4 regions of the Nonomuraea sp. 10N515B genome follow, and region 4 is predicted to be linked to each of the others. Evidence: riboswitches for the same ligand, from Rfam matches in the RefSeq annotation. Region 4 holds a riboswitch; each other region holds the start of a gene.
The links. Region 4 has a riboswitch for thiamine pyrophosphate ahead of ACTWQA_RS37300 (purine-cytosine permease family protein). Riboswitches for the same ligand answer to the same signal wherever they lie in the genome.

Region 1 (7,407 bases), on a different contig from region 4:
TTCGGCGGCGCGGCTGACCTGCTCCCAGGCGGCCCAGGTCTCCATCCGCCGGCGGGAGATGTCGAAGGCCAGGTCGTAGACCATGCTGCCGAGCAGCAGCCGCAGCGGCGGGTCTTCGCTGTCGACCAGCTTCAGCAGTGCCTCGGCGGCCAGACGCGGCTCACTGTCGATCGAGCCCTCGGCCCACTGCTTCTCCAACTCGGCGCGCAACGGACCGTACTCCTCCAACGGCGACGTCATCGTGATGCTGGTGTAGAGATCGGTCCAGTAGCCGCCCGGCTGGACGATGCTGAGCTTAACGCCGAACGACGCGGCCTCCATCGCCAGGGCCTCGCTCATGCCCTCCAGTGCGAACTTGCTCGCGCTGTACATGCCGGTGCTCGGGAAGCCGCCCAGGCCGGCGATGCTGGAGACCTGCACGATGTGACCGGATGCCTGGGCACGCAGGTGCGGCAGGACGGCCTGGCAGACCCACATCGCCCCGAAGAGATTGACCTCCAGCTGGGCGCGGGCCTGGGCCTCGGTGAACTCCTCGACCATGCCTGAGGACATGGTCCCGGCATTGTTCACCACGATGTCGAGCCGACCGAAGTGCTCGACGGCGGTGTTCACGGCGGCGAACACCGCGTCGCGGTCGGTCACGTCCAGGGGAAGGGCAAGGAGCCGATCTCCGTACCGCTCGTCGAAGTCCTGTCGCGTGACGGTGCGGGCGGCGGCGACCACTTGATCGCCGCGCTCCAGCGCGGCGAGAGCGAACGCACGGCCCAGGCCGCGGCTGGCTCCCGTGATGAACCAGGTGCGGGAAGGGACGGTATTCGGGGTGCGCATCTGCATAACTCCGATCGGTTGCTGCCTTGAATCGAGACGATCCGTCTCGTCTCGAATGGTGACGTTATCGGTTCCTCTTCGCCGCGTCAAGACGGACCGTCTCGTCTAGCTTGTTCGTTAGGTTGGCGGCATGACGACACAGCACAAGCCCCCTCCAGCACGACCCTCAACGGTCTGCGCCCGCGTCGCTGACGCTCGCGAAGCTGTTCCTCAGTCCGCGCACGGTCGGCCACCATCTCCCGGCTTGACCTTGACGCGACGTCAATGTGTGCAATTGGAGAGCGATCGGCGCCATGGGAGAGGAACGGGATGGTCAGAGCCGCGATACGGGTCCTGGGATTCGAGCTCAAAGGACTGGCCAGCATCGGCCTGTGGATCGTTCGCCGCCGGCACGGCGTGCCCGCGGGCGCGAGCGTCGTGTCGTACGCGAAGGAGCAGACGTTCACGTTGTGGCTGATGTTGTTCGCCATGGCGGTCGAGACCGTGGTCATCGACCTGCTGCTGGTCGCGACCGGCGTGCCGGAATGGATCAGGTTCACGGTGCTGATCGCCGACGTGTACGGGCTGCTGTTCGGGGTCATGCTGGCCGCGGGATGCGTCACCCGGCCGCACGTCGTCACGGCCGACGAACTGCGTATCCGCTACGCCGCGTACTTCGACGTGCGCGTGCCCCGCGACCTCATAGCCTCGGTGCGCTCGAGCCGCAACGACAACGAGGGCAGCATGGTCTCGGTCAAGAACGGGCACCTGAGGGTGGCGGTCGGGTCCCGGACCAACGTGACGATCGAGCTGACGGAGCCGGTCGCGTTCGTCCGTCCGCTCGGCCGCCGTGCGAAGGCCACCACGATCAGCTTCTTCGCCGACCAGCCGGAGCCGGTGGTGGCCGCCCTGCGATCCGATCGCCCCGTGCGTTCGTAGCCCGGCGGGGCCGGGCAGGCGGTGGATGGCCTGCCCGGCGAGGTGTGACGTGCCCTCAGCGGGCGGATGTGGTCAGCTCGCTGATTCCGCCGACAAAGCGGCGGCCGCGGCGGCCGTCCTCGGTGGGATGGAGCGGAGGTTGAACGCGTATCGGGCGACGGAGTCGGCGATGGCGTCGGAGTCCACGTCCAGCGCGGTCGCGTTCACGTTGGCGATCGTGTCGCACGCCTGGTGGTAGCACGCGTCGTACGCGACGCCGGCCGTGCCGCCGAACAACGCCGCCTCCTCAGCCGTCTTGAGGCCTTCGGCGCCGGTGAAGATGCCGCCGGCCGGGATGCCGATCTGGATGAACGGCCCGTAGTCGGAGCGGCCGTCGAAGTCGGTGCCGACGGTGGGCAGGTTGCGGGAGCCGTAGAACGCCGCGAGCTGCTTCTCGATCTCGGCCGATCCGGGCGGGCCGGCTGGGGAACCCACGTTGTCGGAGTTGTCCCCGTCATACAACTTGTAGGCGTAGTTCGGGGAGGCCACCATGTCGAAGTTGAGGTAGAGCTTGATGCGGTCCCGCTCCGCCTGGGACAGCGACCCGACGTACTGGTCGGAGCCCAGCAGCCCGATCTCCTCGGCGGCCCAGAAGGCGAAGCGGACCTTGTTCTTGATCGGGTAGCGCCCCATCTCCTCGGCGACCTCCAGGATCGCCGCGGTGCCCGAGCCGTTGTCGTTGATGCCGGGTCCCTCGGGCACGCTGTCGAGGTGGGCGCCGACCATGACGACGTTGCGCGGGTCGCCGAAGCGGCTCTCGGCGATCACGTTCTCGTCGGTGCCGAGCACGAGGTTGGCGTCGACCTTGAGCCGTACGGTCGCGCCGGCCGTGCTGGCGAGCTCGTTGCCCACGGCGAAGTCGGCGAACACCATAGGAATCCCGGCCCGCCACTCGCCGATGTCCAGCGCGAACGCGTCGGTACGCCCCGGCTGGCCCTCGTTGAACACGATGATGCCGGTCGCGCCGGCCGCGGCCGCGTTCTGGACCTTGTTGACGAACGCGCACGTGCCACGCTGGATGAGCGCGATGCGACCCGCCACGAACCCGGCGAAGTCGGCCGCCTCACAGCCGCTGGTCGAGCTCGGCGTGGGGGTGGGCGGCAGCGTCAGGTCCACACCCTGGACCTGCGCGGTCACGTCACCGGACGGGGAGGGCTGGAAGGAGAAGAAGTCCTCGTTGGGGACGTAGGTCTTGGCGCTGGGCGCGGTCAGGTTCAGCGTGGGCGGCGTGTTCTCGCTCCAGCTCTCGACGAAGTTGATCGGGTTCAGCGTGACCTTGTATCCGGCCTTGCGTAGCTTGTCCGCCACGTAGTCGCGGGAGGCGTCATAGCCGCTGGTGCCGGCCGCGCGGTTGCCGCCGTTGGCGGTGGCGATGTTTTGCAGGGCCTGGAGATGCTTGTGCACGTTCGTGCCCTTGACCTGCTTGACGAGCAGAGTGGCGAACGCGTCGTCCAGCCCGCCGGCGTTGGCGGGCGCCGCCAGGGCGAGCGGCAAAGCGAGCGCGGTGATGAGTGCGATGACGATTCTGCGCATGCGGGGTACTCCCTGTGGACAGAAAGGCGAGTAATGTCCCCCGAGCTTCGCCCGAACGCGAGATTATCCCGGCTTCGCACCGCCGGGAATGCCTACCAATAAACCAAAATCAGGGACTTTTACTCCGCATCCCGGCGGGCGCGACGGAGCTCGGCGCGGCGCTTGCCCTCGTGCATTGCCTGCACCCGGGCGATCGGGATCGTGTGCCCCTCCTCGATCAGATCGGCGGGCAGCCGCTGCGGCGCGGGCATGGCCTCCGCCCACGGGTCGGCGTCCTTGAGCAGCCCGGCCGCGGTGTGCACGGTGAAGTCGCCCGGCGCCACCCGGTCGAGGTCCGACCAGGGCACCGGGAAGGACACCGGCACGCCGGGACGCACCCGCGGGCTGTAGGCGGCCACGACGGTGGCGCCGCCCGCCCGGGTGGAGTCGATGAACACCTTGCCCGCGCGATCCTCGCGGATGAACGCCGTCGTGGCCAGTGCCGGATCCACCCGCTCGGCACGGGCCCCCAGCGCGCGGGTGGCCGCGGCCAGGTCGTCCACGGCGGTCCCCGGCACCACGGGCACGAACACGTGCACGCCCTTGGCCCCGCTGGTCTTCACCGCGCCCGCCAGCCCGCAGTCCTCCAGCGCCTGGCGGACCAGGAACGCGGCCCGCACGGCCAGCTGGAAGGACTCGCTGCCCTCGGGCGGGTCGAGGTCGAGCACCATGTGCGTGGGCTGGTCGCCGGCGAACAGCGACGGGTGATACTCGACCGCCCGCTGGTTGGCGAACCACACCAGCGTCCGGCGGTCGTCGCACACGGCATAGGTCACCTGCCGGCGCGACGCCTCGGCCCAGACGGAGAACCGCTTCACCCATGCGGGGGCGTATTTGGGCAGGTTCTTCTGCATGAAGGGCTCCTGCCCCGGGCGTACCCGGATGACGGAGAGCGCGCGGTCGCGCAGGACCGGGATGATCCGGTCGGCGACCGCGTCGAGGTAGTCGACCAGGTCACGCTTGGTCGCGCCCGCCCCGTCGAACAGCGGCTGGTCGAGGTTGCTCAGGGCCACCCCGTCACGCGTCTCATCGCTGCTCACCCGCCTCACCATATCGGGGAAGAATGGGCCAGACCATGACCCGTTACCTGTATCTCGCGCGCCATGGCGAAGCCACACCGAACGGCCACGCCCTGACCGACGATGGCCGCCGCCAGGCCGCGCTGCTCGGCGCGCGCCTGCGGGAGGTCCCCTTCGCCGCCATCCACCACGGCCCGCTCCCCCGGACGACACAGACCGCCCGGCTGATCGGCGAGCACCTTCCCGGCATCCCCCTGCGCGCCTGCGAGGTCGCCGGCGACTACATCCCGTACGTGCCGCGCGAGGAGGAGCTCGCCCCGGAGTACGCCGACCGCCTCCTCGGCTTCCTGGCCCAGTTCCCCGCGGACGAACGCGAGCGCGGCCCGGCCCTCGCCGCCGAGGCCGTGCGTGTGTTCACGGGCCCGGTGACGGAGGGAACCAGGCACGAGCTGGTGGTCACGCACAACTTCCTCATCGGCTGGCTCGTCCGCGCCGCGCTCGACGCACCGGAATGGCGCTGGCTCGGCATCAACCAGTGCAATGCCGCCCTGACCGTCATCAGGTACGCACCCGACCGCCCGTCCTCGGTGCTCGTCTTCAACGACATGCGACACCTGCCCGCCGAGCTCCGCTGGACCGGCTTCCCGCCCGAGCTGCGCGAGTGAGCCCTTGTTACAGTGGGCCCGTTGACGCGGGGTGCCCGGACGTCCGGGCTGAGATCACACCCGTCGAACCTGATCTAGTTCGCACTAGCGGAGGGACGTCATGTTCTGCGATGACATGTGGCTGCGCACGGCCGAGCTGACGAAGGCCATCCACGACCACCCCTTCAACGTCGCACTCGGCGACGGCACGCTCGACCGCGACCGGTTCGCGTTCTACATCGTGCAGGACGGCCGCTATCTGGAGGCGTTCTCCAAGGCGCTGGCCACGGCGTCGGCGCGGGCCACCGACCCGGCGGACGCGGCGTTCTTCGCCCAGAGCGCGCACACCGCGCTGGCGGCCGAGCGCCTGCTGCACGCCGGCTACGTCCAGGAGCTGGACGCCGACGCGGCCGGCATCGCCACGTCGCCGACCTGCCTGGCGTACGCGTCGTTCCTGCAGGCCACGGCGCTCGCCGCGCCCTATCCTGTGCTGGCCGCGGCGGTGCTGCCGTGCTTCTGGATCTACCAGGACGTCGGCACGGCGCTGCTGGGGCGCACCGGTGACGTGCCGGACCATCCGTACCGGAAGTGGATCGACACCTATTCGGACCCGGGGTTCGCGGCCTCCGTCGAGCAGGCCAAGACCATCGCCGACCGGCTGGCCGCCACCACGGACCCGGCGACCAGACAGGCCATGACCGAGGCCTACTGCACGGCGGCGGCGTACGAGTGGATGTTCTGGGACAGCGCCTGGCGGCGCGAGACCTGGCCGACGGCGGAGTGGCTCGCCCGCTGACCGCTACGGCAAGCGCGCGGTCAGCGCCGCCGCGCCCGCCCCGGTAAGGCTCGGCAGCGCGGCCGTACGCCCGCTCAGCAGCAGGAGCAGCGCCTGGATGGGCCCCTCCACCACCTCGCCGGCCCCGACCGCCCAGTCCACGTCGGTGGCCACGAGCCGGAGCCCGCGCAGCCGCCGCTGCGGGTAGAAGGGGAAGCCGCGCTCCCAGACGTGGGTGGCGCAGGTTCGTGCCGGACCGAGCGGCATGGCGCGCTCGATGCCGAGCGGCACCGTGATGTCCTGGCCGTGGACGAGCACGTCGAACAGCGGGTCGAGCGGCTTGGTCGAAGGTGCCCGGCGGCGCGAGCCGGCCGACTCGCGCACCTGCGCGACGATCTCGCCGATCGGCAGCCTGGCGTGCCGCACCGCCGAGTCGTGGACCATGCGGTCGAAGTTGCCGCGCGCCCTGACGAACTCGACCAGCGCCGACGCGAGCTTTATCCGAGTGGCGAGCGCCAGGTGGGCGGCCACGTCGCGCACCTGCCACCCGGCACACAGCGACGGCCGCTCCCAGTCCTGCTCCGGCAGCGAGTCGAGCAGGTCGGCCAGGCCGCGCCGCTCGATCTCGAGGGCAGCCCAGATCTCTTCCTGGTGCATCGCACACCCCCATTGCTAAGGTTGCCTTAATATAAGGCACCCTTAGCAGTTTGGAGAAGACCCGTGGCCGCCACTCATCCGCCGCACGTCGTGGCCCTGCTGTATGAGGCGTACCTGCGCCTGCAGAACATCGTGCAGGAGGCCGCCCATGCGTACGACGTGAACGTCCGGCCCGCCCACTCGGCTGTGTTCTTCCACATGGAGCACGAGGGCATCCGATTGAGCAGGCTCGCCGAGAAGGCCCAGATGACCCCTCAGGCCATGGGGGCGCTGGTGGACGACCTAGAGCGGCTGGGCTACCTGCGCCGGATGCCCGACCCGGCCGACCGCCGCGCCAAACTGATCGTCTTCACCGAGCGGGGCGATGAGGCGCTGAAGATCGGCTACGCCGCCATCGACGAGGTGGAGCGCCGGGTTGCGGCGTTGCTCGGCGAGGACGGCCTCGCCGAGCTGCACGCCACGCTGAGCCGCATCATCCAGGAGTTTTAGCCATCAGCTCGCGTTCCTCGCGGGTGGGGATGAGCCCGGACGGCGCCAGGAGCTTCGACTCCTCGAACGGCGCCTCCGTGGTCGGCAGCGGCTCCCGCGTCCTGATCGCCTTCACCCATACGCGGGCCGCGTCCAGGATCACGATGATGATCATTACGGCGAACAACGCGGCCAGGATGCCGTCCACGGTGGAGTTGATCACGATCTGCTGCATCGCGCCCATGGACTTGGCGGGCGCGAGCACCTGTCCCTGGTCGAGCGCCGCCTGATAGCGGTCCCGCTGGGCGAAGAAGCCGAGCCCGGGGTCGGGCGAGAACACCTTCTGATAGCTGGCCGTCAGCGTCACGGCGACATCCCAGGCCAGCGGCACCGCCGTCACCCAGGCCCATTTGAGCCGCCCGCTCTTGATCAGCAGGGTCGTGGCCACGGTGAGCGCGACCGCCGCGAGCAACTGGTTGGCGATGCC
Region 2 (7,407 bases), on a different contig from region 4:
AGGGTCACCTGCCCGCAGCCTCTCCCGACCGGCAGCGGTGAGCCGCTCAAAGCGCGGCGCGTCCACGTCGGCCGCGTCCACCGCCAGCCGGTAGCCCCCCGCGACCTGCACGACCACGCCACCGGCCGCGCCGGTCGGGGTGAGGGCGCGGCGCAGCCGGGAGACGAGGGCCTGCAGGGCGTGGGCAGGGCCGGACGGCGGCTCCTCGGCCCAGATCGCATCGACCAGCACGCCCGGCTCGACCGCGCGGCCACCGGCGAGCGCAAGCCGTACGAGCAGGCCCTGTAACCGCGCACCCGCAACGGGCAGGACGGCGTCACCGCGGGACACCTGAAACGCGCCGAGCAGCCTGACGCGAAGCCGTCCATCCCCGTCCATTCCCCGATTTTCGCGCGCTCACCCGCAAGGCCCCAAATCGGGCGGCCGTGTCAGCGCCGCGTGTGTCCCGTGTGTGCCCCGTGTGAGCGACCCGCCTCAGTCTTCACATGCCGAACCAAAGGAGGAAACCTTGAACGACATCAAGCAGCGCCGCGGGGCCGGGACGGCGCTCATCGCTAGCGGAGGCATCTTCTTCACCGCCGAGTTCATCGCCGCCGCAGCATGGACGAATCCGCCCTACAGCTACACGCACCACTTCATCAGCAACCTCGGGGTTCACGGCCCCCTAACGGCGTTTGGGCAGTTCATGTACTCCCCGCTCGCGACGGTGATGAATACCGGCTTCTTCTTGTTCGGGCTCGCCGCGCTGACCGGCGTCGTCATGCTGAGGGGACTGCCGGGCAGGTGGCGCTGGGCGATGGTCGCGACGGCGGTGCTGCTGGCGGTCGGCGGCATGCTGGTGGGACTGTTTCCGGGGTCTGACGACAACGGCACGACCGACTACCACGGGCTGGGCGCTCTCATGGCGTTCGTCCCCGGCAACGTGCTTTCCATCTTGATCGGCAGGGCGCATCAGCTCCTAGGAATCTCCCCCAGACTGGGCCGGGCCCTGGTGGTGTTCGGGATACTCGGCTTGGTCTCGCTGGTGGGCTTCGAAACCGTCCTCGTCTCGGATGCCGGCGTCCTCATCGGCCTCTTCGAACGCGGAATCATCTATCCGTTCCTGATCGGCTTCATCATCGTGGGAGCGGCACTACGGAGGCGCCGTCCGTAGGAGCTCAGCGGTGTCGCGAGGGCGCTCGGCGACGGCTCGATGTTCGCGCCCGCGCCCGGCAACGCCATCGTCGCTCACCGCGCTGGTCACGGACGCCGACAGCAGGCGCTGCGCTTGGGTCGATGAGGCGCGTGCGCGGGTGTAGGGCTCTTCCGTACGCTGGCGGCAACATTCCCGTTCGAAGGGTTGAATCGTGCGTAGCTCGATTTTCGGCAATCTCGACGGCCAGCCGCTGCCCGGTGGGTTCGCGCTGGAGAACAAGAAGATGTTGCGGGTCCAGTTGCCTCATGAGGTGCTCGCCAAACAGGGCTCGATGGTCGCCTTTCAGGGGCAGATGGACTTCGATTACGAGGGCGCCGGAGGGCTCGGCAAGCTGTTCAAGAAGGCCGTCACCGGTGAGGGCGCCTCGCTCATGCGGGTCCGTGGTGAGGGACTGCTCTACCTGGCCGACAATGCCGACGACATTCACCTGTTCTACCTGGAGAACGAAGGGCTGACCGTCAACGGGCGGAATCTGCTGGCGTTTCAGCCGCAGCTCACCTGGGACATCCAGCGGGTCCAGGGGGCTGGGGTGGCTGCGGGTGGACTGTTCAACACGACGGTCACGGGGACGGGGTGGGTGGCAGTGACCACGCACGGCACGCCGGTGCTGCTCGACGTCGCCCGCATGCCGACCTTCGCGGATGGGCAGTCGGCGGTCTGCTGGAGCACGGGGCTTCAGGTCGGAGTCAACCGGACGATGAAGGTGGGGGCGTTGATCGGGCGGGGGAGCGGGGAGGCCATGCAACTGGCGTTCAGGGGGCAGGGCTTCGTGCTGGTGCAGGCCAGTGAAGGTGCCCCCATAGTGACAGGCCAGTGAAGGTGCCCCATCGTGACGACGTCATGACGAGCTGCTAGGCGCAGGTCGGCGCGGGGTCGGTGTTGGCGCCGTTCCAGGAGGCGAGGAAGCCGAACGTGGCCGTGGCGCCGGGTGCCAGCGAGCCGTTCCAGCTCACGTTACGCACCGTCACGTCCGCGCCGCTGGCGCTCAGCGTGCCGTTCCAGATCTGGCTGATCTGCTGCCCGTTGGCGAACGCCCACCGGACCGTCCATCCGTTCATCGGTCCGGTGCCGGTGTTCTTGACGGTGACCTCGCCCTGGAAGCCGCCCTGCCACTGGCCGACGTTCTTGTACGTGGCCGTGCATCCGCCAGTGCCGGTGGGGGTCACGGTCGGGGTCACGGTTGGGGTCACGGTGGGGGTTACGGTGGGTGACGGGGTTACGCCGGACAGGGCGTTCACCAGGGACGGGTACCACTTGTCGGAGATCTTCTGGTCGCCCGCCGCGTTCGGGTGCACCCCGTCGTAGGTGTCCGTGCTGGTGCTGAACCCCGTCCACTGGTCCACCACCGTGATCGGCGACTGCTGGGTGGAGGTGGTGGCGGCCCAGCCGGGGATGGCGTTGTTCAGGTTCACGGCGCGCTGGGCGCATTCGGCGCACGTGGACGGGTTCATTGGGATGATCTTGGCGACGAGGATCTTCATGGCGGGGTTGCTCGCCCGCATCTGGTTCACCAGCGTGGTGTACGCGCTGAGGATCGTCGCGGGCGGGATGTTGCTCCACACGTCGTTGGTGCCGAAGTGCATCATGACGATGTCGGGCCGGGTCGCGGCGAGCCAGCCGGGCAGCTGGTTCTGGTTGGCGACGTTCGTGGCCAGGTAGCCGCCGTGTCCCTCGTTGTCGCCGTCGTACGGGACCGAGCAGCCCTGCGCCGGGAGGGTGCCGACGAAGTCGACGTCCGTGTAGCCGGTGCTCTGGAGCTTGTTCCAGAGCAGGGCCCGCCAGCAGCCGGGGGAGCCGGTGATCGAGTCGCCCAGGGGCATGACCCGGATGGCGGCGGCGCTGGCCGGGGTGGTCGTCAAGAACAGCACCGCGCCGGCCGTCGCGAGCAACGCCGCCAGTAACACCCAGGTCTTCCGCATCGTCCGCGCTCCCGTCGTCGCCTGGCGCTGATCGTAAGAGCGCGGCTCGGAGACGGGAAGGCGGCTGCCTGGGCGGAGGGACGCGACCTGCGGCGATGCGTGATCCGGGATGTAACTTTCAAGTCAGGGGCGGACGATGGCGAGCGGGCACGGCGCGTGGTGGAGCAGGGCGTGGCTGATCGAACCCATGATCATCCCAGTCAGCTGACCGTGCCCGCGCGTCCCCACCACCAGCAGGTCGGCCCGCGCCGCCGCTTCCTTGAGCACCTCGATGGGGTGCCCGTGGACGACCTCGGCCACCACCTCCACCCCTGGATGCCGCGACCGGCCGTCGGCGGTCAGCTTCTGCAGCGCCCGGAGGGCGTTCTGCTCGCCGTTGGGGTCGGCCGGTTCGAAGCCGCTCGGGTGTGGCCAGGCCCACGCCTGTACGGCACGCACCCGCGCACCGTGCAACTCGGCCTCGGTGAGGGCGAAGTCGAGTGCGCACAGCCCGCCGGGCGAGCCGTCCACCCCGGCCACGATTTCCCTGCGCGGCGGCCGGGGCAGCTCACGGATGAGGACCACGTTCGTACGGGCGTGCGCGGCCACGCCGTGCGCGACGGACCCGACCAGCAGCCCGCGGATGCCACCGATGCCGCGGCTGCCCACGACCAGCAGCTCGGCGCCTTCGGAAGCGTGGATCAACGCGGTGCGGGGATCGCCGGGCAGCAGCTCGGTGGTCACCTCGACCTCCGGGTGCTCGCGACGGACCCGGTCCTCGGCCGCCGCGAGCACCGTGGTGGCGCCCTCGCGCATCCATCGCCTGACCTCGGCGTAGTGGCTGCTGGGCGTGTCCTCGTACACCCACTTGGCCACGGCGTGGGCCACGACGAGCGGCGTGCGCCGAAGGGCGGCCTCGGCGGTGGCCCACGCGGCGGCTTCCAGCCCGGTGCGTGAGCCGTCCACCCCAACGATGATCACGACGACCGCCTTTCAGGTAAACGCGAAGCACTCCACCTCTGCCCGGCGGAACGGCAGCCCTTTGTCCGTGGAGTCCTTGGTGCACTGGCGCTCGGCTCTGCTGAGCTTCAGCGTGCCGCAGACGGACACGCCGGAGTACGTGCGGCAGTCGAGCGTGGGGTCGGCCTCCCCGATCTGGTACATGGCCTTGACGTCCGCGCGGCACTGGGTCCGCGCCCGCGCCGTGTTGGCGTAGCGGCATTGGGCCATCAAGGTCTCGTACTGCTCCTGGCTGACTTCGTGCTTGTCCATGCCGTCCCCAGCGGCGGTGGTCCCTCCCAACGCGGCCACCACCACGAGTCCTGCGACAGCGGCTATCTTCATCATGGTTTCCCCTGATGGGGACGTACCGCCCAGGGCGCTCGTCAAACCTCGCGCCGGCGCGCCAGCACGCTGAGCCAGGTGCGGTGGGTGGTGCTCAGACCGTGTTCCAGGACCTCGAACCCGGTCGATTCCAGCATCGCCAGCAGCGTGTCGGGGTCGCGGTGCACGAACCACCGGGAGACCTCGGTGTCGTAGGGGATCGGCTCCCATTCCTGCCGGTCGCCGGCCGAGGTGCTCATTCCGAGCACGCCGCCCGGCCGCAGCGCCGCCGACCAGGCGCGCAACGTCGGCTCGGTCTCGTCGGCGGGCACGTGGAGCAGCGCCGCGCAGCACCACAGACCTGCCAGTGAGCCGGGGGCGAGCGGTGGCCTGCGCAGGTCGCCCAGAACCGCGGGCACCCTCTGGGCGGCGGCCAGCCTGGCCATCTCGGTGGAGCGGTCGACCCCCACCACCGGCAGCCCCTGCTCCAGGAACCAGGCCGCGTCGTGCCCAGGACCACACCCCAAATCGGCCACCGGCCCCCGCACCGCCTCGGCGAACCGCTGACGGAAGGCCAGGAAGCCGCCGCTGCGGGTCCGGCTGCGCTCGGCGAAAACCGGGGCGATGCGGTCGTAGGTCGCGGTCGTGCGGGGGGTGGGATCGTCCATCACCCGGATCATGCCAGGTTTGGCGCGGCATCGGGGGTGGGTACGATCACCGCCGTCCAACGCGGGAGCCCGGTACGGACCGGGCTGAGAGGACGGCTGACAGCCGCCGACCGCCAGAACCTGCTCCGGGTAATGCCGGCGAAGGGAGTTTGCGCAATGCATGACGCGCGTTTTACCAAGGTTTACACCGGTGACCTCCGTGTGCCGATGCGTCAGGTGCGCCTGTCGAACGGATCGACGGTGACGTTGTACGACACGTCAGGCCCGCACACCGACCCCGCCATCGAGACCGACGTCAGGCGCGGGCTGCCGCGCCTGCGCGAGCACTGGGTACGCGACCGCCGCGCCGCCGGCCAGCCCGTCACCCAGGTCGGCTGCGCCAGGAAGGGGCTGATCACCAGGGAGATGGAGTTCGTGGCCGTCCGTGAGGGCCTCGACGCCGAGTTCGTCCGCCAGGAGGTCGCGGCCGGCCGGGCCATCATCCCCGCCAACGTCAACCACTCCGAGTCCGAACCGATGATCATCGGCCGCCACTTCCTGGTGAAGATCAACGCCAACATCGGCAACTCGGCCGTGACGTCCTCCATCGAGGAGGAGGTCGAGAAGATGACCTGGGCCACGCGGTGGGGCGCGGACACGATCATGGACTTGTCCACCGGCCCGGACATCCACGAGACCCGCGAGTGGATCATCCGCAACTCGCCGGTCCCGGTCGGCACCGTGCCCATCTACCAGGCGCTGGAGAAGGTCAAGGGCCGTCCTGAGGACCTGTCGTGGGAGGTCTACCGGGACACGCTCGTCGAGCAGTGCGAGCAGGGCGTGGACTACGTGACTGTGCACGCGGGAGTGCGGCTGGCGTACGTGCCGCTCACCGCCGGCCGCAAGACCGGCATCGTCTCGCGCGGCGGCTCGATCATGGCGGCCTGGTGCCTGGCGCACCACCGCGAGAGCTTCCTGTACGAGCACTTCGCCGACATGTGCGAGATCCTCGCTCGTTACGACGTGTCGTTCTCACTCGGGGACGGGCTGCGGCCCGGCTCGATCGCGGACGCCAACGACGAGGCCCAGTTCGCCGAGCTGCGCACGCTCGGCGAGCTGACCAGGATCGCACGTGAGCACGACGTCCAGGTCATGATCGAGGGCCCGGGACACGTGCCCATGCACAAGATCAAGGAGAACGTCGACCTGCAGCGCGAGCTCTGCGACGACGCCCCCTTCTACACGCTCGGGCCGCTGGTCACCGACATCGCCCCGGGCTACGACCACATCACCTCGGGCATCGGCGCCGCCATGATCGGCTGGTACGGCACCGCCATGCTCTGCTACGTCACCCCCAAGGAGCACCTCGGCCTGCCGGACAAGGACGACGTCAAGACCGGCGTGATCACCTACAAGATCGCCGCCCATGCGGCGGACCTGGCCAAGGGGCATCCGCGGGCGCAGGAGTGGGACGACGCGCTGTCGGACGCGCGGTTCGAGTTCCGCTGGGAGGATCAATTCGACCTGTCGCTCGACCCCGACACCGCCCGCGCCTTCCACGACGAGACCCTGCCTGCCGCACCGGCCAAGACCGCGCACTTCTGCTCGATGTGCGGGCCGAAGTTCTGCTCCATGCGGATCAGCCACGACATCCGCCAGGCGGGCTACGCGGAGAAGGCGGAGGAGTTCCGGCAGCGCGGCGGCACCGTCTACGTCGATCAGCCCGGCAGGGTCTCGCCGCCGACCGGGGTCGGCCCCTCGCCCGTGCAGGACGACAGCCTGCCGGGCCAGGCTGAGCGGGACGACGACAGCCTGCCGGGCCAGGTCGTCAGCCGAGGCTGAGCAGGCCCGCGTCCACGACCCGGCGGCCGAAGGGGCGGGCGAGTTCGGCCAGGCGCTCGCAGCCGTCCTCGCCCAGCGCCCCGTACGCGGCCATGGCCAGGGTGTCCGTTCGGTCCTCGAGGTGGCGGCGCAGCGCCTGGCCCGCCGCGCTCAGGGCATCCCCTTCCAGGAGCCCGCGGGCGTGGAGGCCGGCTTCCGCGGCCGTCCACGCCTCCTCCGGCCAGGCACGGCTGATCTTGAGGAAAGCGACGGGGACCTCGCCGCCGGCGGCATGGAGGACCAGGGCTTCCAGGCCGGTGAGGCCTTCGGCGAGGAGGGTGGCCACATGGCCGTCGCCGCGGAACTCGCGGAGCAGGGTCTGAGCGTGCCAGAGCTGCTGGAGCGGGTCGACCGGCCAGGGGAGCGCGGCGTGGGCGGCGAAGAGCGGTCGGCCCTGGGGGTGGTCGCAGGCCGCCGTAGCGGCTCGGCGGGCCAGGTCGAGGGTCTCGGCCAGGTGAGGAAG
Region 3 (7,407 bases), on a different contig from region 4:
CCGGCTTCACGTCACGGTGCACCAACCCGGCCTGGTGGGCCGCCCCGAGGGCGGCGAGCACCGGGATCATGATCTCCAGCGCCTCGCGGGCCGGCAGCCGGCCGCGCTCGCGCAGGATGTCACGCAGCGTCCGGCCGGGCACGTATTCCATCGACAGATAGACGACGTCGTTGTCGGTGCCCTGGTCGAAGACGTGCACCACGTTGGGGTGAGAAAGACTCGCCACAGACTTCGCCTCGCCGATGAACCTCCTGACGAACGCAGGGTCCTCGGCGAGCGAGCTGTGCATGACCTTCAACGCCACCGTCCGGTCGAGCCGGACGTCCAGCGCGAGGTAGACGGTCGCCATACCGCCCCGGGCGATCCGGCTTTCGATGCGATAACGCCCATCGAGGAGCCGCCCGACCAGGGGGTCCGCAGTCGTCGTGTCCACCCCGCTGAGTTTACGGGCGTTTTGCCACTCGCAGGGCCCGACCGCCCGAAACCGATGCGGAGCCGTGCCCGATGGAACGTGCCCAAGCTTCCCGAACCGGACACAGGCTCACCCGCGCCACCACCCCGCCGCCGTTCACGCCCCGGGGAGGGACGGCGGAAGCGGGTCGTCGGCCGAGCCCGGTGTGGGCGGTGTCGCCTGGCTTGGGCGTTGGGCGTGTCAGGGGGCCATGGGGGAGGATGCCTCGGCGTAGCGGCGGCGCGGGATGCGGCCCGCCTGCCGCGCCAGCCGCCCCGCCACCACCGCCGACTTCATGGCCGCGGCCATGAGATCGGGCCGCTGCGCCCGGGTGACCGCCGTGGCGAGCAGGACGGCGTCGCAGCCCAGCTCCATCGCCAGCGCGGAGTCGCTGGCGGTGCCGATGCCGGCGTCGAGGATCACCGGCACCGAGGCGGCCTCCACGATCAGCTCGATGTTGTGCGGGTTGCGGATGCCCAGTCCCGAGCCGATCGGCGCCCCCAGGGGCATCACGGCCGCGCAGCCGGCCTGCTCCAGCCGCCGCGCCAGCGCCGGGTCGTCACCGATGTACGGCAGGACCACGAATCCGTCCGCCACCAGCCGCTCGGCGGCGTCGAACGTCTCGATCGGGTCGGGCAGCAGCGTCCGCTCGTCGGCGATGACCTCGAGCTTGACCCAGTTCGTGCCGAGCGCCTCTCTGGCCAGCCGCGCCGTCAGCACGGCCTCGCCCGCCGTGAAGCAGCCGGCCGTGTTCGGGAGCACCTTGATGTCCCGTTTGCGCAGCACGTCCAGCACAGAGCCGCGGGCGGCCGGGTCGAGGCGCCGCATGGCGACCGTGGTCAGCTCGGTGCCGGACGCGGCCAGCGCCTGGTCCAGCACCTCGAGGGAGGGCGCGCCGCCGGTCCCCATGATGAGCCGGGAGGAGAACTTCTCCCCGGCGATGATCAAATCATCCACCTTGCACCGCCGTCAGAACCTCCATGCGGTCCCGGTCGCTGAGCGCCGTCGTCTCCCAAGCGCTCCGCGTGACCACCTCGTCGTTCACGGCCACGGCCACCCCGGTGGTGGCCGTGGTCAACGTTCGTACGGCCTGCGCCACGGTCATGCCGTCGGCGACCTCGTGCGTGGCCCCGTTGATCATCACAATCATGAGATTTCCCGAAACCTCCCCGGCGAGCACAACGCCGCCAGCTCACCCTCTTCGCCGCCCAAGCCGCCCAAGCCGCCCAAGCCGCCCACGTCTCCCGAGCCGCCCGAGCGGCGTGAGCTGCCCGAGTCGCCCAAGCCGCCCACGTCTCCCGAGTCGCCCGAGCCTCCTGAGCCGCCCGAGTCGGCCAGCACGAGGGCAGCCGTGAGCGGCGCGAGCAGCACGCCGCCCCGGTAATGCCCGGTGGCCAGGGTGAGCCCCGGCGTCCCGCTCGGGCCGATGATCGGCAGGTTGTCCGGCGTGCCCGGCCGTAGCCCGGCCACCACGTCGGCGACCTCCAGCTCGCTCACGCCCGGCACCAGCTCCCTGGCGTCCCGCAGCAGCTCGTAGAGCCCGCCCGCGGTCACCCTGGTGTCGAACCCCAGCTCTTCCTGGGTGGCGCCGACCACCAGCTCGCCATCGCCACGGGGGACCAGGTAGACGTAGGAGCCGTGCACGGTGCCGCGTACGCACCGACTGAGCAGCGGCTGCGGGGAACGCAACCGCATGATCTGCCCCTTGATCGGCCGCACCGGCACGTCCGCCAGCTCGGCGCTCCAGGCCCCGGCCGCCAGGACGACTCGCTCCGCCCTGATCTCGGACGGCTCTCGTGACGGCTCCAGGCGTACCCCGACGACCTTGCCGTCCGCGTCCCGCAGGAGACCCGCGGCGCGTGCCCGCACCAGCGGCACCTGCAGCCGGTCCAGAGCCACGAGGAGTGCCGCCGTCACCCGCCGCGGGTCCACCCAGGCGTCCTCGGGAGCGAGCAGCCCGCCGCGCACCGACGGGGCCAGCATGGGCTCCAGGCGCCGGCATTCGCGACCGGTCAGCCGCTCGACCGGCAGCCCGAGCTTGTCCATGTAGGCCGCCAGCTCGTCCAGCGCCGCCAGATCGTCGGCCCCGAACGCCACATCGAGCGTCCCGTCCGCCCGCAGGTCCAGCCCGCGCCGCGGCCCTTCGCCGATCTCCAGCCCGCCGAACGGCCCGACCCCGGGCCCGCCGGACGGCGGCCCGGCCCCGGGCCCGCCGGAAGCGCCTGCGCGGGCACCCCGGCCTCCCGCATCCGCAACCGGCGTTGCGCCGTCGGATGCCGCCGCGCGGTCGGCCCAGCCCGCGTCCTCGGCCAGTTCGGCGGCGAAGGAGGGCCAGCGGCGCAGCGACGCCATCCCCAGTCGCAGCAGCGGCGTCTCTGTGTAGGTCACCTCGCTGACCGGGGCCAGCATCCCCGCCGCCGCGTGGGAGGCCCCCGAGGCCGGGGCCGGATCCACCACCGTGACCGGCCGCCCGGAGCGGGCCAGCCGCCACGCGATGGACAGTCCGACGATCCCGCCGCCTACGATCACGTCCACATGCGCTCCCTTCGCCGGCATGATCCGGATCAGGTGTCTTGCGGTCGAAGGCCCGGTGCAGCCTTCCTCTCAGCCCGGTAACGGCCGGACTCCCGCGCGTCTTACGTCCCCAGCCTACGGCCTCGGTGCGACGCCGAAGCACGCCCCCGTTAGGGTCTTGACCGTGGACCATGTCGTGGTGGTAGGAGCGGGCCTGGCAGGCGTCCGCACGGTGGAGACGCTGCGCGGGCGCGGGTTCGGTGGCAGGATCACCCTGATCGGGCAGGAGCGCCATCGCCCCTACGACCGACCGCCGTTGTCCAAGAGCGTGCTGCTCGGCGAGGCCGAGTCCAGCTTCGTCGACACCGACCTGGCCGCACTCGACGTCGCCTTCCGCCCGGGTGTGGGCGCCAAGGCGCTGCGCGCGGGCGTCGTGGAGACGACCGAGGGCGAGATCGGCTACGACGGCCTGGTCATCGCCACCGGATCCGAGCCGATCATGCTGCCCGGCGACGGCCCTCAGCACGTGCTGCGCACTCTCGACGACGCCCACGAGCTCAGGGCCATGCTGGTGCCCGGGGCCAGGGTCGCGATCATCGGCGCCGGCTGGATCGGCGCCGAGGTGGCCACCGCCGCCCGCCGCGCCGGCTGCGCGGTCACGGTGATCGAGGCGGCGGCCACCCCGCTCGCCACCGCCGTCGGCACGGAGATCGGGGCCCGCACCCAGCGCTGGTACGAGGGCATCGACCTGCGCCTGAACACCATGGTCCGGTCCGTGGACGAGGGCGGCGTGCGGCTGGTGGACGGCGAGTTCGTCGAGGCCCACGTGGTCGTGACCGGCATCGGCGTGCGGCCCGCCGTCGAATGGCTGGCCGACGCCGACATCGACCTGCACAACGGCGTCGTCGTCGACGAGCACCTGCGGGCCTCCCTGCCGAACACGGTCGCCGTCGGGGACTGCGCCGCCTGGTGGTCGCGCCGCTTCCACACCAGACTCAGGATCGAGCACTGGGACACCGCGCTCAACGCCCCCGAGGTCGCCGCCGCGACGCTGCTGGGCGAGGACGAGGTGTACGACCCGGTGCCGTACTTCTGGTCGGAGCAGTTCGGGCACATGGTCCAGTACGCCGGGCACCACCCGGCGGGGGAGCGGCTCATCTACCGCGGCGACCCGGAGGGCAAATGGTCGGCCGTCTGGCTCGACGGCGACGGCGCTCTGGCCGCGGTGCTCGCCGTGGATCGGCCGCGAGATCTCGTCCAGGGACGCAGAATCATCGGCGCGGGACACCGTCTCGACGCGGAACGCCTGGTAGATCCAGAAGTGCCTCTACGAGATTGTGTTGTTTGAGCAAGCACGGCATGTGGTAGTTGTGGTTTCGTGACGCTTTCTGTTGCACAGATCGACCGGGAGACCGACCAGCTCGTGAACGAGTGGCTGACACTCCCTGAAGTGGCCCAGCGCCTTGAGCTTCCCATCGGGCGGGCCAAGCAACTCCTCAAGGACCACAAGCTCCTAGGCGTGCGCCGAGGGAGCGGCGGGCCGCAGGTGCCCGCGGTGTTCCTCGACGGCAAGGACGTGATGAAGGGGCTGCCCGGCACACTGACCGTGTTGCAGGACGCCGGCTACGACGATGTCGAGTCGCTGCGCTGGCTCTTCACCCCAGACGAGTCGCTGCCGGGGTCGCCCATCGAGGCGATCAAGGCCGGCCGTCACACCGAGGTCAAGCGGCGTGCCCAAGCCCTCGCTTTCTGAGGCCCGCCTCTATCTCTGCACCGACGGCCGCCGCGACCGCGGCGACCTCGCAGAGTTCCTCGACTCGGTGCTGGCCGGCGGCGTGGACATCATCCAGCTGCGGGAGAAGGGCCTGGAGGCACGCGACGAACTCGCCCTCCTCGAAGTCTTCCGCGACGCCTGCGACCGGCACGGCAAACTGCTGGCCGTCAACGACCGGGCGGACATCGCCTACGCCGCCCGGTCCGACGTGCTCCACCTGGGGCAGGACGATCTTCCCGTGACGGTCGCGCGAGAGATACTCGGCGACGACATCGTCATCGGACGGTCCACCCACTCCGCCGCCGAGGCTTCCGCCGCGGCGGTGGAGGAGGGCGTCGACTACTTCTGCTGCGGCCCCATCTGGCCGACGCCGACCAAGCCCGGCCGCCCGGCTCCGGGGCCGCCGCTGCTGCGGCACGCGGCGTCGCTGGGGACGGCGCGGCCGTGGTTCGGAATCGGCGGCATCGACCTCGCCAACCTGGACGAGGTCATGTCGTTCGGGGTTCGCCGGGTGGTGGTGGTACGGGCGATCACCGACGCGGACGATCCGGGCGCGGCGGCGGCGGAATTCGCCAAGCGCCTGTCGGCGGCAGCCGCCTCCTGACGGCTAGCGCCTGTCGGCGGCGGGCGCTGCCTGACGGCTGCACACCGAGCCGCCGCGCGGCGGCTCGGCACGGTGGGGGAACGCCGCTGTCGGCGACTGCGCGGTGTGCGGTTGCGGTTGCGGTTGCGGAGCGGTGTGCGGTTGCGGACGGTCAGGTTTTGCGGGAGGTGGCGGCGATGGCGAGCCCCGTCAGCGCCGCGCGGGCCTCGGCGGTGATCGGGGCCTGGTCGAGCGCGGTCAGAGCCTGGCCCAGGTAGTCGCCGATCAGGTCCTCGCACTCCTGCAGCGCCCCGGTGTCCTCGATGATCCGCCGCAGCGTGGCCACCCCGCCCGCATCCAGCCCCGGATCCCCGAGCAGGCGCCGGACCGTGGCCGCGTCGCCGGGGGAGGCGGCCGCCAGCGTGCGGGCCACGAGCATCGTCCGCTTGCCCTCACGCAAGTCGTCCCCCGCCGGCTTGCCGGTCTGCGCCGGGTCGCCGAACACCCCCAGGATGTCGTCGCGCAGCTGGAACGCGATCCCCACCCGCGTGCCGTACCCGGTGCACAGGTCGTCCATCCACGGCTCGAGCTTCTGCGTGGCGAGCACCAGGCCGAGCCTGAGCGGCTGCTCCACCGAATACTTGCCGCTCTTGAACAGCGCCACACGCAGGGCCGAGTCGAACGTGTTCTCCCCGTGCGCCTGCTCCAGCAGGTCCAGATATTGCCCGCACATCAGCTCGGTACGCATGTGGTCGTGCACGGGCTGGGCCGCCTCCAGCGACGCGCGCGGCAGGCCGCTGGTGCGCCACATCTCGCCCGACCAGAGCAGCAGCAGGTTGCCCAGCAGGATCGCCGCGCCCTCGCCGAACTGCTCCGCCGAGCCGTGCCAGCCGGCCTTCTCGTGCAGCGCCTGGAACCGGCGATGCGCGGCCGGCATGCCCCTGCGCAGGTCGCTCTTGTCCATCACGTCGTCGTGCACCAGCGCGCTGGCCTGCAGCAACTCCAGCGAGGCCGCCGCAGTGAAGATCTCGGGCACGTCCGTGCCGCCCGCGCCGCGCCAGCCCCAGTAGCAGAACGCGGGACGCAGCCGCTTGCCCCCGGCCAGCAGCTCGTCGGCGGCCGTGCGCAGCGGCTCCAGATCGGGGTCGCCGGGAGCGGGCAGCTGCCGTTCGACGAACTCGCCCAGGGCGCGTTCCACGTGCGTGCGCAGGATGGGCATGCGCGCGGCGTCAGTGGTCATGCCTTGAGACTAATGGCCGGGCGTACGCGCGCCGATCCCGGATCAGGTTCAGCGCTCGGCGATCGGTGCTTCCGGGCGGCTACCTGTAACCTTGGGCCATGGCGCTTGGTCGACCCTCTATCCGGCCCGATCGTGTCCCCACCGTCCGCGACATGCTCGCTTCCGGTGGCCGCACGTTCTCCTTCGAGTTCTTCCCGCCGAAGACCGACGAGGGCGAGCGGCAATTGTGGCGGGCGATCAGGGAGCTGGAGTCGCTGCGGCCGACGTTCGTGTCGGTGACCTACGGCGCCGGCGGCTCCACCCGCGACCGCACGGTCGACATCGTGGAGCGGATCGCCCACGGCACCACGCTCACGCCCGTGGCGCACTTCACCGCGGTCAACCACTCGATCCGCGAGCTGCGCCACCTGGTCGGGCGCTTCGCCGACGCCGGCGTGCGCAACATCCTGGCGGTCCGCGGCGACCCCCCTGGCGACCCCACCGCCGAGTGGGTGCGGCACCCGGAGGGCGTGCTCTACGCCGAGGAGCTGGTGCGGCTGATCAGGCAGGCGGGTGATTTCTGCGTCGGCGTGGCGGCCTTCCCCTACAAGCACCCGCGTTCGCCGTCCATCGAGGCCGACACCGAATACTTCGTGCGCAAGTGCCGCGCCGGGGCCGACTACGCGATCACGCAGATGTTCTTCCAGGCGGAGGACTACCTGCGGCTGCGGGACCGGGTGGCGGCCAAGGGCTGCGACACGCCGATCATCCCGTGCATCATGCCGGTGACGCAGATGAGCACGATCGCGCGCTCCGAGCAGCTGTCGGGGGCGCCGTTCCCGCCGGACGTGGCGGCGCGCTTCGAG
Region 4 (7,407 bases):
CGCAGCTGCCGTTCATGTGGCTGATGTACCGGGTGGCCACGCATCCGACCGCGCTGGCCGGTCACGACCTGTTCGGGGCGCCTCTGGGGCACCAAGTGGCCGGACTGGTCACCAATTACGGTCTGGTTAGTGCCCCGGTTTTGGTCTTCGTTCTGGTCATTGCACTGGTCACAGCGGTGGCGTGGCTGTCCGCACGTCAGATCAAGGTTTCCGAGGAGCAGCCTGAGGTGATGCGAAGGATCATGCGGCTGCTGCCCTACGGCTCCGTGCTGGCCGTGCTCGTGCTCCCGCTGGCGGCCGGGCTCTACTTGCTGGTGTCCACGGCATGGGCGACCGGAGAGCGGGCCGTGCTGGCTAGCCGGCCTCTTTGAGTGCTGCGACCTGCCCGTTCATCGATCCTTTGGGGGCGGGCAGGATGGCCCACACCGTCGTGGTGTCCCCGTCGTGACGCACTCCCCAGCTCTCAGCCACGTATTCCACGATGCCGAGCCCCCGGCCCCCCAGTGAGGACAGGGTCGGGCGGCCGGCCCGCGGTTCGGTGGCCGCGCCCCCGTCGCTGACCGCAACCTCGATGTGATCGTCGCTTCGCAGCCAGGCCACCCTCACCATGCCCGACGGCAGCGGATGCGCGTGCCGCAGCGCGTTGCTCAGCAACTCGCTCACCACGAGCACGGCATCGTCGATCGCCGTGGAAAAGACCCCGCTTTCCTGCAGGTCAGTGCTCAGACGCTGGCGGGCGACGGCAACGCTGGACGGCGCGTACGGCAGTAGCACCACGCTTGACACACCCACCTCCCCGTTCCCTGTGCCCCCCGCGGGAACACTCCCCGGTACGACCGAAATGCCCCGTTACTCGATCCCAGAAACCGCATCTCGATCACAGCTTGTACACATTGGACGATAGGTCAGCGGAACCGTGACCACCTCGTTACCGCATCGGTGTGTCGGATCCGATAGGGGACGGGCACCGTAGGACGAGCCGCATCCTGGTGCCACCTCCGGGTCGCGGATGAGCGCTCACGTCGCCTCCCTGTGCTCGGGCGAGGCTGCGGACGATGTAGAGACCCAGCCCCACTCCACCAAACCTTCTCCGGTCGCCGCTGTCCACCTGGACGAACCTCTCGAAGATCCGCTCGCGATCCGGCGGGGCGATGCCGACGCCCTCGTCGTCGACCACCACGACGACGTTGTGGTCCTCCTGCCAGGCCTCGACGCTGATCAGCCCGCCCTTCGGCGAGTACTTGAACGCGTTCTCCAGCAACTGCCCCAGGACGATGTCCGTGGCCAGCGCGTCGCCGAGCACGTCCGGCAGCTTGTCGGGGAGCACGACCTCCACCCGGTGCTTGTCCGACAACGCCGGCAGGCCCAGCGTGGCCGCGTGGATGCGCTCGGCCAGGTCGAACGTCTCGATCCGCACCTTCAGCTCGTCCGCGCCCGCCCGGGCGCCGAGCAGCAGGTGGTCCATGAGCTGCCCCAGGGACCTGGCCCGCTCGGCGATCGTGTGCACGGCCGAGCGGCGCTCGGGGTCGCTCATCTTGTCCCAGCGCGAGTCCAGCGTGCTCGCGAACCCCCGCACGATCGTGATCGGCGTGCGCAGCTCGTGGCTGGTCGTGGCCAGGAACAGGTCTTTGGCCTCCTCGAGCTCCTTGGCCGTGGTCACGTCGCGGAAGTCGACGACGACCTCGCCGGTCTCCTCGACCCGCGCGCTCACCACGTCCAGCCAGCGACCGCTCTCCATCTGGAACGTGAGCTTCTCCCCAGCCTCGGGCAGCGGGAACGGCGGCGGCCCGCCGATGACGGCGTCGGCGGGGAACGCGGTGATCTCGGCGGCGGCCGGGTTCCACCGCACCACGCGCCCGGCCTGGTCCAACACGGCGATCCCGTCGGCGCTGGCATCGAACACGGCCTGCTCGTGCGCCCGCTGCCGGACCGCCTCCTGGTAGGCGACCGCGTTGCCGACGGCGATGCCGGCGTGCCCGGCCAGGAGCTCCAGCAGCTCCAGTTCGAGATGCCCCGGCGTGCGCCGGGCGAACAGCGCGTAGAGCGCGCCGTACGGCCGCCCGCCGACGGCGGCCAGGCCCAGTGCGATCGTGTGCAGCCCGTTCAGCTGCGCCCACACCAGGTCGTCGAGCTCGTTCGACTGCAGCAGGACGGTCTTGCCGGTTCTTAAGAGCCGGTCCACCAGGCTCGTCCGCAGGTCGGAGCTGGTCCCCCTGATCGACTCCGGCAGCTGGTACGTGCTGACCAGCCGCAGCCGCTCCCCCTCGATCAGTACGAACCCGCCCGCGTCCGCCCCGGTCAGCTCGGTGAGGCTGGCAGAGATCCGGTCCAGCACGGCCGGCAGCTCCAGCTCGGAGTTGATGTCGCCGACCACGTCGGTCAGCTTGCGCACGAGCCTGGCCCGGCGCGCCATCCGGTTCTTGGCGACCTCGTCCGTCCTGGCCAGGTGGTGCACGCACACGTAACCGGCCACGGCGCTGCCCAGTCGCAACGCGCTGATGTCGACCCGCAGGTCCAGCACGCTGCCGTCGCTGTGCAGGCGTTTGGTGCGGAGGGACACCTGGCCCCCGGTGCGCACGCGTTCGAGCACGGCGTTGAGCTCGGCGGTCAGCTCCGCGGGCACGATCGGCGCCCTGCGCCCGAGCATCTCCTCGGCCGTCCACCCGAAGAGCCGCTCGGCGGCCTCGTTCCAGACCAGCACGCTCTGGTCCCTGTCGAGCGCCACGACGGCGTTGGGCGAGCTGGCGAGCACCGCGCGAGCGATCTCATCGTCACTACCGGCCCATTGGTCCCCCACACCTCCATAGTGCCCGTGGCGAGGTGGGTGCGTCGGGCGATCCGTCCGATACGCTGCGGTCACGGCGATTTCTCAGTCGCGGGGAAGGGTGGAGGCATGACGAGCGGCGATCTGGATGCCCTGCTACGTGTGACCTCCACCACCTATCGGGGCGAGACGCCGCCGGACATCGCCTTCGGCACCTACGACGGCGCGCTGGGCCGGATGGTGCTGGCGGTGACCGGCAAAGGCATCGCCGCGTGTTCCTTCGAGCCGGAAAACGCCGTCTTCGAACTGGTCACCAAGCATGTGGGCAGGTTCATCGGCCCGGACCCGCGCCGGCTCGACCCGGTGCGCAGGGAGCTGGACGCCTACTTCTCCGGCCGCCTGCGTGCCTTCGCCACGCCCGTGGACCTGGCGCTGGCCACGTCCTTCGCGCGCACGGTGCTGCAGAAGACCATGGCGGTCCCGTACGGCACGACCACGACGCTGGAGGAGATCGGCGCGAGCATCGGCCGGCCGCGCGCGTTGCGGGCGATCGGCAACGCGCTGGCCTCCAACCCCGTCTGCGTGATCGTGCCGTGTCACCGGGTGGTGCGCGAGGACGGCGCCCTCGGCGATTACGCGGGCGGCCCGGCCGCCAAGCAGCACCTGCTCAACGTCGAGCAGCGCGCCGCAGCAGCAGGCCGGTGAGCAGCGTCACGAGCGCGGCCACCAAGGCCCCGCCGAGCGCGCCGTTCATCCAGGACTGCCGGGTGAAGCCGATCACCTCACGGGCCGACGCCCAGAAGCCGTCCCATGCCGGCACGGTGGGAGTCGAGGTCGTCAGCCAGTAGGCGACGAAACCGAGCGCCCACGGCACCAGCATCGTCCAGCGCGAGGGCGCGTTCTCGTCGGTGTTCCAGCGGTCGGCGCCACCCAGCACGAAGTAGTCGACGGCGAGCACCGCGAACATCGGCACGAACACCGCGCCGATCACGCCGAGGAAGGCGCCGTACGAGGTGACGTCCACGACCAGCGCGATCGCGATGGTGAGCACGCCGATGCCGGTGGAGAACACCCTGCGGTCCACGCGCGGCATCAGGTTCTGCAGCGACACGGTGGTGGAGTAGACATTGGCGAACGACTGGTCGGTCTCACGCAGCACCAGGATCGCGAAGAACAACGCGCCCAGCGGCGCGGCCACGAACGGTCCGAACACCGCCGTGCCGTCCGCGAGCACCGCGTCCGCGCCCGCGATGGCCACCGCGTACACGCCCAGCCCCAGGCAGGCGACCTGGGCCAGCGTGTAGCCGCCCACCACGCCGGTGAACGCGGCCTTGCTGGACCTGGAGTGCCTGGCGAAGTCGGCGGCCATCGGCACCCAGGACACCGAGAGCGCGATCACGTAGTCCACGGCCGCCGGGAAGGCTGTCCAGCCGCCGCCTGTGTGCGCCGGCGCCTCGGAAACGAGGTACCAGGTGAACCAGATCATGGACACGATCACGCCGATGGTGACGTACCGCCTGATCAGGCGGACCGCCCCGAGCGGCCAGATCGTGAGCGCCGTGGTCAGCACCCCGGCCGCGATCACCCACACCTGGTACGGGACGCCACTGAAGATCGCGCTGGCGGCCTTGGCGATCACCCAGAGCTCGAACGCGCCCCAGCCGAGCATCTGGACGATGTTCAGCACCGTGGGCACGTAGGACGCCTTGGCCCCGAAGAGCCCGCGGAGCAGCACCATCGAGGGTTGCCCCGTCTGGGTGCCGGGGATGGCGGCCAGGCCCACCATGGACGTGCCGATCAGGCTGCCGACCACGGTGGCGGTGAGCGCGGCGATCAGGCTGAGCGGTGCGTTGCCGAGGGGGTCGAGCAGGTAGAGGGCGCCCGAGAAGCCCAGGAGACTGACGCCGAGGTTCGCCCAGAGTGCGCCTTGGTCGAGGACGCCGAGCGTTTTGGGGGGCGCTCCCTGGAGGGTCAGCGGAACTTCGTCGGCGACATGCGTCATCGCACACTCCCTACGCCGGCATTACCCGGACAGGTTCAGGCGGTCGGCAGCGGATGGATAGCTGCCCTCTCAGCCCGGCACCCCGAGCTCCCGCGACAATCTGAAGTTGGCGCCCTCATGATGCCATAAAGGGCGAACTGCGCGTTAGGCCACGAAAGGTTGCTGTCCGGTCTCGCTCACCATCGGGCGACGCGCGGCCTCCCACGACTGCATGCCGCCGCCGACGTTGACCGCGTCCCGCCCGAGCTGGTTGAGCCAGGCCGCGACCTGCAGCGACCGCCCGCCCACCCGGCAGACGACGTAGACCGTCCGGTCTGCCGGCACCTCGTCGACCCGCTGCTGGATCTGGGTCATGGGGATGTGCGCGGCGTCAGGGGCGTGCCCGGCCACCCACTCCTCCTGCTCACGCACGTCAAGCAGGTAGGCGTCATCGGGAAGGGCACTGGCCTCGATCTCAGGAACGGTCATGCCTCCATCATCTCTTGCCTCGCGTCGTACTCCGCACGCGCCGACGCGATCTCCGCCTGATGCTCCTCAGTCCACGTGACCAGGGATTTGATCGTCTGGTGCAGGGTCCGCCCGAGCGGCGTCAGCGCATAGTCCACCCTGGGCGGCACCACCGGGTGCACCGTACGGGAGACCAGCCCGTCACGCTCGAGGTGGCGCAGGGTCACGCTGAGCATGCGCTGGCTGACGCCGTCGATCTCGCGGCGCAGCTGGGAGAAACGCAGGCTCTGGCAGTCGAGCAACGCGATGACCAGCAGCGACCACTTGTCCGCGATGCGGTCGAGTATCTGGCGGACCTCGCAGTCCTCCCGCGTGTCCCACTGCCGCACGTCGTAGTCGTCGTCCACGGTGCTGTCGCAGTAACTGAGTGATCTGAAAGTGCCGTCTTCCATGACATTTCATGCTGGCCCAAGATGTGGACGGTTACAAGAGAGAACCGACTGCCTATTCGTAACCGGGGGTTTGTCATGCCTGCCCGTTCTTGGGGCGTCCTCGCCGTCTTGTGCGGCGCCATCTTCCTCGAGGGCATCGACGTGGCCATGCTGAACGTCGCCCTCCCGTCCATCCGGGCCGACCTTGGGTTGTCCACGGGCATGCTGAGCGGGGTCGTGAGCGCGTACGTGCTCGGCTACGGCGGCTTCATGCTGCTCGGCGGCCGCGCGGCCGACCTGCTGGGCCGCCGCCGCATGTTCCTGCTCTGGCTCGGGGTGTTCCTGGTGTTCTCCGGCCTCGGGGGCTTCGCGGACGAAGGCTGGGTCCTGCTGATCGCCCGCTTCGTCACGGGCGTGGCCGCCGCCTTCATGACCCCGGCCGGCCTCTCCCTGATCACCACGACCTTCCCCGAGGGCCGGCTGCGCAATCGGGCGCTGCTCATCTATGCGGGGACGGCCGCGGGCGGCTTCGCGCTCGGCCTGGTGATCGGCGGCCTGCTCACAGCCTTCGGCTGGCGCTGGGTCTTCTTCGCACCGGTGCTGATGTCGGCGGCGATCCTGGCCGTCGCCATCCCCCTGATCAAGGAGCCCGCCGCCGAACGCCCTCCGGCCACGGGATTCGATCTGGCGGGCGCCGTCACCATCACGGGCGCGATGATGCTGCTGGTCTACGGCGTCGTACGCCTGGAGCAGCCGGCCGACGGCTGGCCACTGACCGTCGCGGCCTTCGCCGGCGGCCTGGCCCTGCTCGCGGCGTTCGCCGCCGTCGAGCGCCGCTCCGCCGGCCCGCTGGTGCGACTCGGCATCCTCAGGTCAGGCCCCCTGGTGCGGGCCAATTTGATGGCCGCCCTGCTCACGGCCTCGTTCTTCGGCTTCCAGTTCCTGGTCACGCTCTACCTGCAGGAGTTGCGCGGCTGGTCCACCATCCAGACGGGCCTGGCCCTGCTGGCGGCCGCCGCCGACGTGGTGCTGGCCCCCACACTCACTCCGTGGCTGGTCAACCGGTACGGCAACGCCAAGGTCGTGCTGGGCGGCCTGCTGTCGGGCCTGCTGGCGTACGCGTTGTTCCTCGGCGTCGGTCTGGACTGGACGTACGCGGCCATGCTGCCGTCGATGCTGCTCATCGGCCTGATGTTCGCCTTCGTGTACGGCCCGCTCACGATTGTGGCCACGGACGGCATCGCCGAGCACGAGCAGGGCCTGGCCGGCGGCCTCATCAACTCCTCGTTCCAGTTCGGCGCGGCCCTGGGCCTGTCGGCGGTGACAGCGATCAACGTAGCCGCCCTCGGCACCGACCCCACCCCCCAAGCATCCTTGACCGCCCTCCGCACAGCCCTCCTCGCCCCGGTGACCGCAACCCTGCTGGCCGCCATCATCGCCACCATCGGCCTCCGCACCCGCGCACGGACAAGGGACCGCGTCCCGGTCAAGGCCTGACTCACCCTCGGCCGAGCGACACCGCCATCGACGCAACGGCGGCCCAGCCCCGAACCACGGAACCCGGCCAAGCATGCGCTCCGTCACGGCGAGCAACCCGTGAGCCTTCACGACCGGCCATGACAGACGGTAAGGAACGTCGGCGCGTGCGGTGACGCTGGGCGACCGTAAAAGAAAAGGGGGTTATTTAAGAAGACGGGAAAGCCTCCGGTCGGCGAGCGGCTTGCCGCCGGTCTGGCAGGTGGGGCAGTACTGGAGCGCGGAGT

Region 1: linked by a shared signal. The riboswitch ahead of ACTWQA_RS22455 (TenA family protein) and the one ahead of ACTWQA_RS37300 (purine-cytosine permease family protein) in region 4 are both predicted to bind thiamine pyrophosphate.
Region 2: linked by a shared signal. The riboswitch ahead of thiC (phosphomethylpyrimidine synthase ThiC) and the one ahead of ACTWQA_RS37300 (purine-cytosine permease family protein) in region 4 are both predicted to bind thiamine pyrophosphate.
Region 3: linked by a shared signal. The riboswitch ahead of ACTWQA_RS30845 (FAD-dependent oxidoreductase) and the one ahead of ACTWQA_RS37300 (purine-cytosine permease family protein) in region 4 are both predicted to bind thiamine pyrophosphate.

The regions. Positions count from the first base shown of each region.
Region 1 is NZ_JBQQBQ010000013.1:233,938-241,344, forward strand. It holds gene ACTWQA_RS22430 (SDR family oxidoreductase) at 1-828, opposite strand, end outside; gene ACTWQA_RS22435 (hypothetical protein) at 1,138-1,746, shown strand; gene ACTWQA_RS22440 (M20/M25/M40 family metallo-hydrolase) at 1,819-3,318, opposite strand; gene ACTWQA_RS22445 (DNA polymerase domain-containing protein) at 3,438-4,397, opposite strand; gene ACTWQA_RS22450 (histidine phosphatase family protein) at 4,433-5,041, shown strand; TPP riboswitch at 5,059-5,154, shown strand; gene ACTWQA_RS22455 (TenA family protein) at 5,142-5,816, shown strand; gene ACTWQA_RS22460 (maleylpyruvate isomerase family mycothiol-dependent enzyme) at 5,820-6,452, opposite strand; gene ACTWQA_RS22465 (MarR family winged helix-turn-helix transcriptional regulator) at 6,516-6,941, shown strand; gene ACTWQA_RS22470 (carbon starvation CstA family protein) at 6,925-7,407, opposite strand, start outside.
Region 2 is NZ_JBQQBQ010000033.1:25,370-32,776, reverse strand. It holds gene ACTWQA_RS36595 (AfsR/SARP family transcriptional regulator) at 1-378, opposite strand, end outside; gene ACTWQA_RS36590 (DUF998 domain-containing protein) at 509-1,153, shown strand; gene ACTWQA_RS36585 (AIM24 family protein) at 1,347-2,012, shown strand; gene ACTWQA_RS36580 (cellulose binding domain-containing protein) at 2,047-3,114, opposite strand; gene ACTWQA_RS36575 (universal stress protein) at 3,238-4,074, opposite strand; gene ACTWQA_RS36570 (hypothetical protein) at 4,087-4,440, opposite strand; gene ACTWQA_RS36565 (class I SAM-dependent methyltransferase) at 4,479-5,084, opposite strand; TPP riboswitch at 5,136-5,248, shown strand; gene thiC (phosphomethylpyrimidine synthase ThiC) at 5,241-6,905, shown strand; gene ACTWQA_RS36555 (SCO6745 family protein) at 6,892-7,407, opposite strand, start outside.
Region 3 is NZ_JBQQBQ010000023.1:119,290-126,696, reverse strand. It holds gene pknB (Stk1 family PASTA domain-containing Ser/Thr kinase) at 1-433, opposite strand, end outside; gene ACTWQA_RS30855 (thiazole synthase) at 653-1,408, opposite strand; gene thiS (sulfur carrier protein ThiS) at 1,401-1,601, opposite strand; gene ACTWQA_RS30845 (FAD-dependent oxidoreductase) at 1,598-2,986, opposite strand; TPP riboswitch at 2,976-3,092, opposite strand; gene ACTWQA_RS30840 (NAD(P)/FAD-dependent oxidoreductase) at 3,150-4,313, shown strand; gene ACTWQA_RS30835 (Rv2175c family DNA-binding protein) at 4,344-4,718, shown strand; gene thiE (thiamine phosphate synthase) at 4,696-5,343, shown strand; gene ACTWQA_RS30825 (polyprenyl synthetase family protein) at 5,495-6,562, opposite strand; gene metF (methylenetetrahydrofolate reductase [NAD(P)H]) at 6,715-7,407, shown strand, end outside.
Region 4 is NZ_JBQQBQ010000034.1:55,944-63,350, forward strand. It holds gene ACTWQA_RS37280 (YidC/Oxa1 family membrane protein insertase) at 1-371, shown strand, start outside; gene ACTWQA_RS37285 (ATP-binding protein) at 355-786, opposite strand; gene ACTWQA_RS37290 (ATP-binding protein) at 929-2,797, opposite strand; gene ACTWQA_RS37295 (methylated-DNA--[protein]-cysteine S-methyltransferase) at 2,894-3,469, shown strand; gene ACTWQA_RS37300 (purine-cytosine permease family protein) at 3,432-4,766, opposite strand; TPP riboswitch at 4,757-4,870, opposite strand; gene ACTWQA_RS37305 (rhodanese-like domain-containing protein) at 4,911-5,234, opposite strand; gene ACTWQA_RS37310 (winged helix-turn-helix transcriptional regulator) at 5,231-5,665, opposite strand; gene ACTWQA_RS37315 (MFS transporter) at 5,741-7,141, shown strand; gene ACTWQA_RS37320 (Fpg/Nei family DNA glycosylase) at 7,325-7,407, opposite strand, start outside.